DNA from 2 places in the Actinoplanes awajinensis subsp. mycoplanecinus genome. Region 2 is predicted to be linked to the other one. Evidence: riboswitches for the same ligand, from Rfam matches in the RefSeq annotation. Region 2 holds a riboswitch; the other holds the start of a gene.

Region 1 (7,274 bases), on a different contig from region 2:
GTGGATGCCTCCTGCCACCAAGCGGCCACAGCGCGTAGGCTGCACGACGGTGGAGGACAGGATCGGCCAGACGATGCGTTCGGCTCCCGGTGTGGAGCCGAAGGTCGATGCCGCCCCCGCACCGTCCGGATCACCGGTTCTGTTGGACCGGAATTTCGGGGATGCCGACATCACCGTGCTGCGGCACGAGGTGTCCCGGCTGCTCTCCCCGATCAGCGTGCTCCGCGACCGGCTCTCCGGTTTCGTGCTCGCCGTCAACGAGGTGATCACGAATGTGGTGCTGCACGCCGGCGGGAACGGCCGGATCGTGCTGCGGATCGAGTCCGGTGCGGTGTGGTGTGTGGTCACCGACTCCGGCCCGGGCATCCCGGACGACCTGCCGGACAGTGACCTCCTCCCCGGTACGGAGGAGATCGGTGGCCGCGGCCTGTGGCTGGCGCACCAGCTGTGCGACGAGGTGACCACCGCGACCGGACCGATCGGCACCTCTATCGGACTCCGGATAGATCTGGTTCCGGTGTCCGGCCAGCGCTGAAACAGCAGCTGAAACGGCAGGTGGACCGGGCCGTGAAACGCGGGCGAAACGTGAAGCCGCCCTTCGCCTCTCGTCCTCCGCCGGGTGCGACTACATTGGGCGCGTGCTCGGACTTCCTTCCCAGGTAACCGCTTGCCTTTTCGATCTTGACGGCGTGCTGACGGACACCGCCCTTGTGCACAGTGCCGCGTGGAAACAAACGTTCGACTCGTTCTTGGAAACGCGGGCCGAGCGGCAAGGTCAAGAGTTTGTGCCGTTCGACTCCAAGGTCGACTACCACCGATACGTCGACGGCCGGCAGCGTGCCGACGGGGTCCGGACCTTCCTCGCCTCCCGTGGCATCACCCTGCCCGAGGGCACCCCCGACGACGCTCCCGACGCGGAGACCGTCAACGGGGTCGGCAATCGCAAGAACCTCCTCGTGCTCCAGAAGATCAAGGAGGGCGCGGTTCAGGTCTACCCCGGATCGGTGGAGTACCTGAAGGCGGCCAAGGCCGCCGGACTGCGCCGCGCGGTCGTCTCGGCGAGCGCGAACTGCAAGGACGTCCTGGAGGCGGCCGGCATCGCCGACCTCCTGGAGGTCCGGGTGGACGGGGTCGTCGCCCGCGAGCTGGGTCTGCCCGGCAAGCCCGCGCCGGACACGTTCCTGTACGGGGCAAAACTGCTCGGTCTCGACCCGGCCGCCTGCGCCGTGTACGAGGACGCCCAGGCCGGTGTGGCCGCGGGCCGGGCCGGTGGCTTCGGCATCGTGATCGGTGTGGACCGGGTCGGTCAGGCCGACGCGCTGCGCGAGAACGGCGCCGACGTCGTGGTCACCGACCTCGCCGAGCTGCTCGACAACTAGCTTCAGACCCACCTAAGACATTCAGTCCCGAGAGGCACGACCGTGATCCGTGAACGGGCCTACCCCGTCGACCCCTGGCACATCCGGGAGACCCGGCTAGACCTGGACCTGATGGCCCAGTCAGAGTCGGTGTTCGCGCTCTCGAACGGCCATATCGGGATACGCGGGAACCTGGACGAGGGCGAGCCGCACGGCCTGCCCGGCACGTACCTGAACTCCTTCTACGAGCTGCGGCCGCTGCCGCACGCCGAGGGGGGATACGGGTTCCCCGAGTCCGGCCAGACCATGGTCAACGTCAGCAACGCCAAGCTGATGCGCCTGCTGGTCGACGACGAGCCGTTCGACGTGCGGTACGGCGAGCTCCGCTCGCACGAGCGCTGCCTCGACATGCGGGCCGGCACCCTGGAGCGGGTGGTGGAGTGGGTCTCCCCGTCCGGCCAGGGTGTGCGGGTGCGCACCGTGCGCCTGGTCTCCTTCACCCAGCGCGCGATCGTCGCGTTCCTCTACGAGGTCGAGCCGCTGGACGGCGCGGCCCGGCTGATCCTGCAGTCCGAGCTGGTCGCCAACGAGCAGCTCCCGCCGACCAGCAAGGACCCGCGGGTCGCCGCGGTGCTCGACCACCCGCTGCAGGCCGAGGAGATGCTCGAGCAGCGCTCCGGCGGTCTGCTGGTGCACCGCACCAAGGCCAGTGACCTGCGGATGGCCGCGGCCATGGAGCACCTGGTCGAGACGCCGGGCCGGCACGCGATCACCACCGAGGGGCACGCCGACTGGCTGCGCACCACGGTGGCCTGCCGGCTGGAGCCGGGGCAGAAGCTGCGGGTGGTCAAGCTCGCCGCGTACGGATGGTCGAGCATGCGCTCGCTGCCCGCCCTCCGCGACCAGGTCGGAGCGGCCCTGGCCAGCGCCCGCCTGGACGGCTGGGACGGTCTGGTCCAGCAGCAGCAGGAATACCTCGACGCGTTCTGGGACCACTCCGACGTGCGCGTCGAGGGCGACCCGGAGGTGCAGCAGGCGGTCCGCTTCGGGCTGTTCCACACGCTGCAGGCCGGCGCCCGGGCGGAGAAGCGCCCGATCGGCTCCAAGGGCCTGACCGGCCCTGGCTACGACGGTCACACGTTCTGGGACGCGGAGACGTTCGTGCTGCCCGCGCTCACCTACACCCAGCCCTCGGCGGCGGCGGACGTGCTGCGCTGGCGGCACTCGACCCTGGACCTGGCCCGGGAGCGGGCGCAGACGCTCGGCCTGCAGGGCGCCGCGTTCCCGTGGCGGACCATCCGTGGCCAGGAGTGCTCCGGGTACTGGCCGGCCGGCACCGCGGGCTTCCACATCGCCGCGGACATCGCCGACGCGGTCCGGCGCTACGTGCAGGCCACCGGTGACTACGACTTCGAGCGTGAGGTCGGCCTGGAACTGCTGGTGGAGACGGCCCGGCTGTGGCGCTCGCTGGGGCACCACGACCGGCACGGGCGGTTCCACATCGACGGCGTCACCGGTCCGGACGAGTACACCGCGATCGTGAACGACAACATCTACACCAACCTGATGGCGCAGCAGAACCTGATGACCGCGGTGGACGCCTGCAAGCGGCACCCGGACCTGGCGCGGCGTTTCGGGGTCGACGACGAGGAAGCGGCCTCCTGGCGGGACGCGGCGGCGTCCGTGCACATCCCGTACGACAAGGAGCTCGGGGTGCACCAGCAGTGCGAGGGCTTCACCCGGCTGGAGGAGTGGGACTTCGAGAACACTCCGCCGGAGGGTTACCCGTTGCTGCTGAACTACCCGTACTTCGACCTGTACCGCAAGCAGGTGGTGAAGCAGGCCGACCTGGTGATGGCGATGTACATCCGGGGTGACGCGTTCACGCCGGAGGAGAAGGTGCGCAACTTCGCGTACTACGACGCGCGCACCGTCCGGGACTCCTCGCTGTCCGCCTGCATCCAGGCGGTGATGGCGGCCGAGACCGGCCACCTGGAGCTGGCGCACGACTATCTGGGCGAGGCCGCCCTGATGGACCTGCACGACCTGCACCAGAACGCCCGGGACGGCGTGCACGTGGCGTCCCTGGCCGGGTCGTGGATCGCGCTGGTCGCCGGGCTGGGCGGGATGCGGGACTTCAACGGTCAGCTGGCGTTCGCGCCGCGGCTGCCGAGCCGGATCAACAACCTGGACTTCTCGCTGCTCTGGCACGGGCTGCGGCTGCGGGTCAACGTCACCGCCGACGAGGTCACCTACTCGCTGCGCAACGGTGGCGGCTCGGCCCGGCTCACGCTGATGCACCACGGCAAGGAGATCGAGGTGACCCAGGTCCGTCCGGTGACCATGGCGATCCCGACGGCGGTCCCGGCCGGTCCGGCGCCGACCCAGCCGGCCGGTCGCGCTCCGGTGCGGCGCGCCACGACGCACTGATTTTTTAGCGTACGAAACAGAGAACGGCCCCCGACCCGGAAAGGGTGGGGGGCCGTTCTCGTTGCCCGCGTGGCTACAGCAGGGACACGTGCACGTGGTCGGTGTGATCACTCGGCCCGTGGTAGGCGTGCCAGTTGCCGGTCGCCGGGAACCAGATCTGCTTGTACCAGATCACGTAGTAGATGCCGAGCCGGTCGGCGTTGCGCACCAGGAACGCGGTGAGGTCGTTGCCGTACCGCATCATCTTGTCGTTGTGCGCCGCCGAGAACCCGGTCTTCTGCAGTGACCAGTCGCAGGCCCGGCCCTTGGGATGCTCGAACGGGCCGCCGTCGCGGTGGCAGCCGACGAACAGATTGAAGCCGGCCTTCTTCGTCTCTTTGAGGAGATGCAGAGTCCGCTTGGTGATGCACCCGTTGGTCGTCGGGTCGATCTGGTTGCAGGACTCCGCGGAGAAACCGCCGCTGGAGTTGCGCGGTGCCGGCGAGGCGATCGGGGATTTCGCGTCGACGAAACCCTCGGTGATGGTCTTGTTGATGCCGGTGCCGCCGCCGAGCAGCTCGAGCTGCCCCTCGGCCGAGTCGTGCAGTTTCGTCTGCACCGAGAGCTGCTGCTCTTCGGTCTTGACCTCGGCGTCCAGGCGGGTCTTGTCCGACGTGATCTGCTCGAGCAGGGAGTTCAGCTCGTGCAGCTTCGCGTCGTGCAGCTTGTTGATCTCCTCCAGGGTGACCGCCTTGTCCAGGAAGTCGGACGAGGAGTCGGCGCGGAGCAGGAAGCTCAGTGAGCTCAGATTGCCGATCTGGTACTGCTGGCGGGCGATCTGGTTGACCTCCGGGGTCAGCGCGTCGCGGCGCGCCTCGGCGGTCTTGATCTGGGCGGCCAGCGCCTTCTGATTCTTCTTCGAGGCCGCGACCGCGGCCTTGGCGTTCACGAACCGCCGGTTGGTGGTCTCGATCTGATCGGAGAGGTCGTCGCTCGCCTGGCCTTCGTCGGGGGTCGACGAACTGCCGCCGGGAGCGGCGTGTGCCGGCATGACCGGTGCGACGAACATCGCGGTGGCCACGAGCGGCGCCAGGGCAAGCATCAGCCACCGGCGGGGACGTGCGGTCATCAACAATCCTTCCTAGTCACCGCCGACCGAGTTAGCTGACGGGTTCGGGACGGAAGCTATCCCTACCGCATAGAGCGGATTCACCCCAACTACCTGGTTCCCCGGTTCGTCTGACGACGATTGGGCGGCGGCCTGCCGGCAACTCGGGGGCGGTGCCGTCCTGGCAGGACCGGCGGCCAGTTTACCTGAGATATCGCGTGGTATCAGGATCGGGAAAAGCAATAAAAGGGTTACCAATCAACGACTTTCTGTAATCGCATCACGACAGGTGACCACGCCGTCGCATTCGGTACCGGAACTGTTGAATCGTCGATCGAGTGGGTATGGTCGGTCCCGGTTCCCGCGTGGGGACCGCCGCCTAATCGCACACGCAGCGAGCCGGGGATCCACGTTTCTTCCGGGGTGAATCCGCACAATTGCGGTAGGGATTTCCTTCGTCCCGAACCCGTCAGCTAACCCGACCGGCGGCCGACGGAAGGAAATAGCCAGTGCAGCATGTGACTGCGCGGCGACGATGGGTGGCCGTGTTCGCGCTGCTGGTCGCCGCTTGCGGGATCACCGGCGCCGCCTCGCCGGCGGCCGCGGCCCCCCGCCCGCTCGCCGCGCCCGGTGAGTCCGGTGACGACGGGGAGGGTGGCTCGAAGTCCCTGCTCGACAAACTCGAAGACGCCTCCAAGGGTTACGTCACGGCGAAGGCCAAGCTGAAGGCGTCCAAGGCGCAGCAGACCAAACTCTCCGCCGATCTGAAGAAGCTGGACGCGGCCCTCGGCCCGCAGCAGGCCGCGCTGAACCAGTACGCCCAGCAGGCGTACTCGATGGGCCGCCTGGGCCCGCTGAGCGCGCTGCTCACCGCGGACTCGTCGGCCGGCTTCCTGGACCGGGCGCAGCTGCTGAGCACGGTCGGCGCCCGGCAGAACCTGGCCATCGAGGACCTGCGGAACACCCGGGACGGCCAGCAGAAGGCCAAGACCTCGATCGACGCCGCGATCATCGATCAGCAGCGCCAGGTCAACGTGATGGCCAAGCGCAAGGTCCAGGCCGAGCAGGCGCTCAAGGAGGCCAACCAGGGCGCCGCCACCGACGACTCCGGTGGTGGCAGCAGTTCCGACGCGGACAAGCCCTCCGGCAATCTGGACGGCAGCTGCGTACCGGACCCGACCACCTCCGGCTGCATCTCGCCGCGGCTGCTGTTCGCGATGAAGCAGGCGCAGAAGGCGGGCTTCACCCGCTACGTGGCCTGCTTCCGGGAGCAGAACAGCGGGGAGCACCCGAAGGGCCGGGCGTGTGACTTCGCCTCCGACAAGAACGGTTTCGGCGGGGTGGCCACCGGGGCCAGCAAGACGTACGGCACGAACCTGGCGAACTACTTCATCCACAACTCCGACACACTCGGTGTGCTCTATGTCATCTGGTTCAAACGGATCTGGTTGCCGAGCAGTGGGTGGAAGTCGTACAGCGGGGCCGGCGGGACACCGTCGACGGACCACACGAACCACGTACACCTGTCAGTGACCTGACCTGAAACGCCGAGAAGCCCGGAGCCGACGGCTCCGGGCTTCTTCGTATCCGCGGTCCTACTTGCGCATATACGCTTCGTATTCCTTCATCACGTCGTCGGTCGGGCCGTCCGCGCGGATCAGGCCGGACTCCAGCCAGATCGAGCGCTCGCAGGTGTCCCGGATCGACTGCTCGCTGTGGCTGACCAGGAAGACCGTGCCCGCATTGGCGCGCAGCTCGCGGACCCGCTCCTCACTGCGGCGGCGGAACTTCGCGTCGCCGGTGGCCAGTGCCTCGTCGATCAGCAGCACGTCGTGCTGCTTCGCCGCCGAGATCGAGAAGCGCAGCCGGGCCGCCATGCCGGACGAGTAGGTCCGCATCGGCAGCGAGGAGAAGTCGCCGCGCTCGTTGATCCCGGAGAAGTCGATGATGCCCTGCTTCTTCGACTTCACCTCGGTCGGTGACATGCCCATGGCCAGGCAGCCCAGCTCGACGTTGCGCTCGCCGGGCAGGTCGTTCATCAGGGCCGCGTTCACGCCCAGCAGCGACGGCTGACCGGCCGCGAAGATCGCACCACGGGCCACCGGCAACAGGCCGGCCACCGCGCGGAGCAGTGTCGACTTGCCCGATCCGTTGCTGCCGATCAGGCCGATCGCCTCACCCTTGTACGCCACGAAGGTGACGCCCTTGACCGCGTGCACCTCGCGGACGTTCGCGGTCTTGGTGCGGGTGACGATCTTCTTGAAGCTGGAGAGCGGACTGCTCTGCTGGTTGCCGGCCGAGCCGTAGATCTTGTAGATCACGTGGGCGTCGTCGGCGATGACGGTGGGGACGCGCTCGGTGTCAGCCACGGCCGTAACCCTTCTCTCCGCGCCAGAAGT
Region 2 (7,274 bases):
CACTCCCCGCCTCCCGGCCCAGCGGCGCCGGCAGCCCCTCGCGGCCCAGCGGGGCCGGCAGCCCCTCGCGGCCCAACTGGGGCCAGCAGCCCCTCGCGGCCCAGCGCCCTCGCGGCCCAGCGCCCTCGCGGCCTCGCGGGCGGTAGCGGCGCGCGTCACCACCCCGGCTGGTCCTCACTGCCCTTTCCAGACCCCGATAGCGGCCACCAGGACCAGCCGACTGCCCTTGGCGAGCGCCCACGGTGAGTATCGCGGCCCAGATGACGACTGCCACCGCTCGTCGACCGAACCCAGTGAGTACCCACGACCGCAGCGCCGGGGAGCGCAGCCCGCGCGATGTTCCCGTCTCGGCGCGGCACCGGCGCGCCTCGCGGCCCCGGCTGGTGCTCACGGTCGGCTCGGCGCTCGTGAGACAGCCGTGAGCACCAGCCGGGCCGCGGGCAGGCGGGCAGGCGGGGCGGGGGACGGGAACGCCAGTGGGGCGCGGCCCGGAATCGGGTCGCGCCCCACTGGCGGTGTTTCCTTACTTACTAGGTGCTGTCGGGCAGCGGAGCACCCTCGGCACCGCCGAACGACCTAGCACCCTCGGCGCCGAGGGCTTTCCGGACACCCGCAGCACCGCGGGCGACCGAGCGCCGAGTCCACTGACCGTTCCCCGTGCCGGGGCACGGTCAGGCGACCAGCCGGCGCACGACGTAGTTGCTGCCGTAGATCTTGTGCTTGCCGACGCGGGCGCCGGTGTGCGGCGAGTCGTACATGTAGCCGCCGCCGGCGTAGATGCCGGCGTGGTAGCCGTACGAGCCCGACCGGAAGACGATCAGGTCGCCGACCTTCTTGTTGGACTTGCTGACCGACTTGCCGTAGTGCTGCTGCGAGTTGGCCTTGTGCGGCAGCTTCTTGCCGGCGGCCTTCTTGTAGACGTACAGCGTGTAGCCGGAGCAGTCGAACCGCTTGGGTCCGGCGGCCGCGAACTTGTACAGCGCGCCCTTGTGCTTCTTCGCCTCGGCGAGGATCTTAGCGCCACTGGCCTTGACCGTGACCTTGACGCCCTTGGTGGCCGCCTGGCTGTAGCCGGTCCCGGTGAAGAGCGTCCGGACGTACGCGGACGTCTTCGGCGCGGCCTTGAGAGTGACCGTCCCGTTGGCGTTGCGGACGGTCTCGGTGTCCCAGGTCACCCACTTGCCGTTGCGAAGTCCCTGCAAGCGGACGGTGCCCTTGGCGACCTTCCCGGTGTTCGGGTTGATGACCTTGGCGGTGACCTTGAGACTGGAGCCCCAGGGGAGCTTCCGGGTGCTGAGCTTGTTGCTCAGCCTGGGCTTCACCTTCACCGCCGCGGCGGTGGTGGTCGTGGTCACCGTGGTGGCGGCGACCGGCGTCGTGGTGGTGGCCGCCGAAGCGGGTGACGTGGCCACGAGCTGACCTGCACAGAGGCAGAGGCCCAGGGACAGTGCGACGGTACCGGCGCCGGACATGCGGCGGTTACGGCTCGAACTGTGTTGGTGCACGGTAAGGAGATCCCTCCGGCACGCCTGCGAGGTTAGCTGTCGGGTTCGGGCGGGAAGGTTGCCCGGCCGCTTTCGCGGCTTCACCCCAAGGCCCCCACCGATGGCGCCGCCGGTGTCGCGCGGCTCGGTACGGACCGGGTTTCTGGTTCCCCCGTCCCTGCCCCCGATTGCCTCGTCTGGTCGATCTGGTGTTGCGGCGTCGCACCCTCGGGATCGGGGCAGGGCTCGGCGTGAACCGTCCGGTGCGGCCGGCGAGCGGATGCCGCCGGCTGATCCTTGGTACCCGAACGAACCCATGATCGTCAGGTGCGATTCAGTTACACAAAGTGATTGGCACATCAGGCCCTGTCCAGTTTGTTACCTCCGCGAGACAAATGTCATCGCGCAGAGTGTTCAACCAAACACACTGCGTCGAGGAAAGCCGGTGAACCAGAACACATAAAAACTCAGGTGGTAACCCGTTCGTGACACCACCACGCCGGTCAGCGGCGCAAACGCAATAAGCCGTACGGGCGAAAGGGGTTCCGGGCCTTCCGGCAACTCGACGTCACCCTTGGTTCCGGTACCCTCGCTGCGTGACGGACGGGAAGATGCCCCTGCGGGCCATAGTCGCGACCACCGCGTCGAAGACGGCGGCCGCTCTCTCCAGGGCCGCGGGACGCGGCGACGGGTCGGTGATCGGCGGCTGGATCGGCCTCAAGATCGATCCGGACCTGCTGACCCACCTCGCCTCAGGGCGTGCCGTCGCCCTGGTGTCCGGCACCAACGGCAAAACCACCACCACCCGGCTCACCGCGGCCGCGGTCGGCGTGCTCGGCCGGGTGGCCACCAACTCGTTCGGCGCCAACATGCCCTCCGGGCACACCTCGGCGCTGGCCAAGGAGGGGCACACCCCGTTCGCGGTGCTGGAGGTGGACGAGCACTACCTGCCACAGGTGATCGAGGCCACCCGCCCCAAGGTGGTGGCGCTGCTCAACCTCTCCCGTGACCAGCTCGACCGGGCGAAGGAGGTGGCGATGATGGCGCAGCTGTGGAAGACCACGCTGGCTAGCCACCCCGACATCCGGGTGGTGGCCAACGCCGACGACCCGCTCGTCGTCTGGTCGGCGGCCGCCAGCACTCAGGTCACCTGGTTCAGCGCCGGCCAGCGCTGGCACGACGACTCGTTCGTCTGCCCGGAGAGCGGCCACCCGATCGAGCGCGCCAACGGCGACTGGTGGTGCTCCGGCTGCCCGCTGCGCCGCCCCCGCCCGCAGTGGGTGGTCGAGGAGGACGGCGTCATCGACCCCCGCGGCGACTGGCACCTGGTCAAGCTGCAGCTGCCCGGCAAGGTCAACCTCGGTAACGCGGCGACCGCGCTGGCCGTCGCCGGCGAATTCGGGGTGCGCCCGATCGAGGCGCTGCCCCGGCTCTCCCGGGTGTCGTCGATCGCCGGCCGCTACGCCCAGGTGGACCGGGACGGCCGCAACATCCGGCTGCTGCTCGCCAAGAACCCGGCGAGCTGGCTGGAGGCCTTCGACATGGCCGACCAGGCCCCCACCCTGCTCTCGATCAACGCCCGGGACCCCGACGGCCTGGACACCTCCTGGCTGTGGGACGTCGACTTCTCACCGCTGCGCGACCGTCCGGTGCTGATCACCGGCGACCGGGCGTTCGACCTGGCGGTCCGGCTCCAGGTGAACCAGGTGCCGTTCCGGCACGTAAACAGTTTTGACGAGGCGCTGGCGTCGGTGCCGCCGGGCCGCCTCGAGGTGATCGCCAACTACACGGCTTTCCAGGACATCCGGGCGGTGCTCGACCGTGTCAACTGAGTCCACCCGAGGCGGAACGACAGAGGGCAAGGCATGAACGACAGCACGCTGCGGATCGTCTGGATCTACCCCGATCTGCTGAGCACGTACGGCGACCGGGGCAACATGCTGATCCTGGCGCACCGGGCGGCCGCCCGCGGCATCCCGGTGGAGACCTACGAGGTCCGTTCCGACATGCAGATGCCGACCTCGGCCGACATCTACCTGATCGGTGGCGGCGAGGACGGCCCGCAGGCGCTGGCCGCCCAGCGCCTGATCACCGACGGCGGCCTGCACCGAGCGGTCAACCAGGGCGCCTCGGTCCTGGCCATCTGCGCGGGTTACCAACTGTTCGGCCACTCGTTCTTCGCCAAGGGGACAAAATGTGCGGGCCTCGGCCTGCTCGACATCTTCTCGGACCGGGGCGAGACCCGGGCGGTCGGCGAGCTGCGGGGCGACATCGACCCGCGACTCGGCCTGCCCCCGCTGACCGGTTTCGAGAACCACGGCGGCCGCACCCACCTGGGCCAACACGCCGCGCCGCTGGCCCGGGTCACCGGCGGCATCGGCAACGACGGCCAGACCGAGGGCGCCTGGGCCGGCAAGGTCATCGGGACGTATTCGCACGGTCCGGCGCTCGCTCGCAACCCAGCGATAGCCGATCTGCTACTGCGTTGGTCGACCGGCGCGGATAGGCTTGCGCCCCTCGACGACTCGTGGCCGGAGCGGCTGCGAGGCGAGCGGCTGGCCGCGGCGACCCCGGCCTGACCCTGAGGACCGGCGGCGGAGAGCACGGCCGGAAGACGACGACGAGCGCGGAATAGACCTGCACGACCTTGTCCAGAACCGACGACAGTTGGGGCGGTAGGCCTGCATGACCGACAAACCTGATCACCCCGTGTGCACCCTCGAGCGGGACCCTCAGGCTGCGGCGATCAGCCAGTCCGCCCCGGCCGTCGCGACGGACCTGGAGGCGCACGCGCCGATCAGCCGGAAGCGCCGGTTCGCCCGGCTCGGCCTGCTGGCCGCGGCGATCACCGGCCTCGCCGTCGCCGCCGCCACCCTCCCGCTGCGCGACATCGGTGACGCCGTGGTCGCACTCGGCCCCGGCGCGGCCGTCGCCGTCGCCGTACTGGGTGGTCTGCTCCTGTCGGTCCTGGTCCCGCGGACCGCGGTGACCGTCGCCTGCGGTGCCCTGCTGGGCGCCGCGACCGGTATGGTCGCCGCCCTGGCCGCCGCGGTGATCGCCGCGATCGCCACCTACTACGCGGGCCGCTGGGCCGGGCGCGGTGCGCTGCAGGCCAAGGCCGGTGGCCGGCTGGCCCGGCTGGACGGCTGGCTGAACCGCCGCGGGCTGGCCGCGGTGCTGCTGGTCCGCTTCCTCCCGCTGGCACCGTTCGGGCTGGTCGGCTACGCCTACGGCACCACCAGCGTGTGCCGCAAGCGCTACCTGCTCGGCACCACGATCGCCGCCATCCCGTCGACGGTCACCTACGCCGTGATCGGTGCCGCGGTCGCCTCCCCCGGCAAGATGAGCCCGGTCACCATGGCCCCCGCCGTGATCGGCTTCCTGCTCTCCACCGCGATCGTCCTGCGCTGGCGCCAGACCTCCCGCCGCGCCGCGGCTGCCGCGGTCGTCCCGGCCGCTGCCTGACCCCGCGCGTCCGGACCGCTTCCCTCCAGGTCAGTTCACCATCCTTCGGTACGACCAGAGCGCACACCCCGCAGCCGACTTCTTCGCGGCCGCCACCCGGTGAGCGCGGACGGGGCTCCCCGTCGTACCAAAAAAGGGGTAAGCGCGACGGAGCCGCCGGCCTGGACCGGCGGCTCCTCGGTGTTCCGTGTGTCAGACGACGACGCTGACCAGGCGGCCCTTCACCACGATGACCTTCTTCGGGGTGCGGCCGTCCAGCGCGTCGGCGACAGCGGCCAGCGCGGCCTCGCGCACCTCGGCCTCCCCGGTCTCCGGGCTGACCTCGACCCGGCCACGGACCTTGCCGTTGATCTGCACCGGGTAGGTGATCGAGTCGGCGACCAGCTGGGCCGGGTCGGCCTGCGGGAAGTCGGCGTAGGCCAGCGTCCCCTGGTGGCCCAGCCGGCCCCACAGCTCCTCGGCCAGGTGCGGCGCGAACGGCGACATCATCAGCACCAGCGGCTCGACCGCCTCACGGGACACCCGGGGCAGCGGGGTCAGCGTGTTGGTCAGCTCGATCAGCTTGGCGATCGCGGTGTTGAAGCGCAGCTCGCCCATGTCCTCGCGGACCCCGGCGATGACCTTGTGCAGCACCTTGCGGGACTTCGGGTCCAGCGGCTCGTCGGTGACCCGGTTCTGCCCGGTCTCCTCGTCGACCACCAGGCGCCAGGCGCGCTGCAGGAAGCGCTGCGAGCCGATCACCGCGCGGGTGTCCCAGGGACGGGACACGTCCAGCGGGCCCATCGCCATCTCGTAGACCCGGAACGTGTCGGCGCCGTACTGGTCACACATCTCGTCCGGGGTGACGACGTTCTTCAGCGACTTGCCCATCTTGCCGTACTCGCGGTTGACCTTCTGGTCGCCGTAGTACCAGGCGCCGTCACGCTCGACGACCTCCTCGGCCGGGACGATCACGCCGCGGGCGTCACGGAACGCGTACGCCTGGATGTAGCCCTGGTTGAACAGCTTGTGGAACGGCTCGAAGGACGAGACGTGCCCCAGGTCGAACAGCACCTTGTGCCAGAAGCGGGCGTACAGCAGGTGCAGCACGGCGTGCTCGACACCGCCGACGTACAGGTCGACGCCGCCGGAGCCGCCGGGCTCGCGGGGGCCCATCCAGTAGGCCTCGTTGGCCGGGTCGACCAGCTCCTGCTCGTTGTGCGGGTCCAGGTAGCGCAGCTCGTACCAGCAGGAACCGGCCCACTGCGGCATGGTGTTGGTCTCGCGGGTGTAGGTCTTCAGCCCGTCGCCCAGGTCCAGCTCGACCTCGACCCAGTCCTTCTTGCGGGACAGCGGGGTCTCCGGCTCGGACTCGGCGTCGTCCGGGTCGAAGGTGCGCGGCGCGAAGTCGTCGGTGTCCGGCAGCACCACCGGCAGCATCGCGTCGGGCAGCGCGATCGGCAGGCCGGTCTCGTCGTAGACGATCGGGAACGGCTCGCCCCAGTACCGCTGCCGGCTGAACAGCCAGTCGCGCAGCCGGTAGGTGGTGGCGCCGGAGCCCTTGCCCTGCTCCTCCAGCCAGGTGATCATCGCGGCCTTGGCGTCGACCTTGGTCAGCCCGTCCAGGAAGCCGGAGTTGATCACAGCGCCGTCGCCCGTGTAGGCACCCTCGACGCCCTCGGGCGTCTCGATGGTGCGGACCACCGGCAGCGCGAACGCGGTGGCGAAGTCGAAGTCCCGCTCGTCGTGCGCGGGCACCGCCATGATCGCGCCGGTGCCGTACCCGGCCAGCACGTAGTCGGCGATGAAGACCGGGACGCGCTCGCCGTTGACCGGGTTGGTCGCGTAGGCGCCGGTGAAGACACCGGTCTTCACCTTGCCGTCGGCGGTCCGCTCCTCCTCGGTCTTGGCCGCGGCCGTCGCTCGATAGGCGGTGACCGCCTCGGCCGGGCTCGCGTGCCCGCCGGTCCAGACGTCCGGCACACCGGCCGGCCAGGCGGCCGGGATGATCGACTCGACCAGATCGTGCTCCGGGGCCAGCACCATGTAGGTCGCGCCGAACAGCGTGTCCGGGCGGGTGGTGAAGACCCGGATGTGGTCGTCACCGATCGGGAAGTCGACGTGCGCGCCCTGCGAGCGGCCGATCCAGTTGCGCTGCATCAGCTTGACCGGCTCCGGCCAGTCCAGCGTGTCCAGGTCCTCGACCAGGCGGTCGCAGTACGCGGTGATCCGCATCATCCACTGCTTCAGGCTGCGCTTGAAGACCGGGAAGTTGCCCCGCTCGGAGCGGCCGTCCGGGGTGACCTCCTCGTTCGACAGCACGGTGCCCAGGCCCGGGCACCAGTT

The links. Region 2 has a riboswitch for cyclic di-AMP ahead of ADL15_RS42255 (C40 family peptidase). Riboswitches for the same ligand answer to the same signal wherever they lie in the genome.
Region 1: it holds a riboswitch for cyclic di-AMP, as region 2 does, so the genes downstream of both, ADL15_RS20245 (coiled-coil domain-containing protein) here and ADL15_RS42255 (C40 family peptidase) in region 2, are expected to answer to the same signal.

Annotation. Positions count from the first base shown of each region.
Region 1 is NZ_LLZH01000178.1:76,414-83,687, forward strand. Features, by position in the region: gene ADL15_RS20225 (ATP-binding protein) at 50-535, shown strand; gene ADL15_RS20230 (beta-phosphoglucomutase family hydrolase) at 639-1,379, shown strand; gene ADL15_RS20235 (glycoside hydrolase family 65 protein) at 1,422-3,788, shown strand; gene ADL15_RS20240 (coiled-coil domain-containing protein) at 3,862-4,896, opposite strand; cyclic di-AMP (ydaO/yuaA leader) riboswitch at 4,902-5,033, opposite strand; cyclic di-AMP (ydaO/yuaA leader) riboswitch at 5,242-5,379, shown strand; gene ADL15_RS20245 (coiled-coil domain-containing protein) at 5,385-6,413, shown strand; gene ADL15_RS20250 (ABC transporter ATP-binding protein) at 6,471-7,274, opposite strand, start outside; gene ADL15_RS20255 (ABC transporter permease) at 7,237-7,274, opposite strand, start outside.
Region 2 is NZ_LLZH01000318.1:167,285-174,558, forward strand. Features, by position in the region: gene ADL15_RS42255 (C40 family peptidase) at 672-1,412, opposite strand; cyclic di-AMP (ydaO/yuaA leader) riboswitch at 1,512-1,640, opposite strand; gene ADL15_RS42260 (Mur ligase family protein) at 2,096-3,316, shown strand; gene ADL15_RS42265 (type 1 glutamine amidotransferase) at 3,350-4,063, shown strand; gene ADL15_RS42270 (TVP38/TMEM64 family protein) at 4,170-4,949, shown strand; gene leuS (leucine--tRNA ligase) at 5,142-7,274, opposite strand, start outside.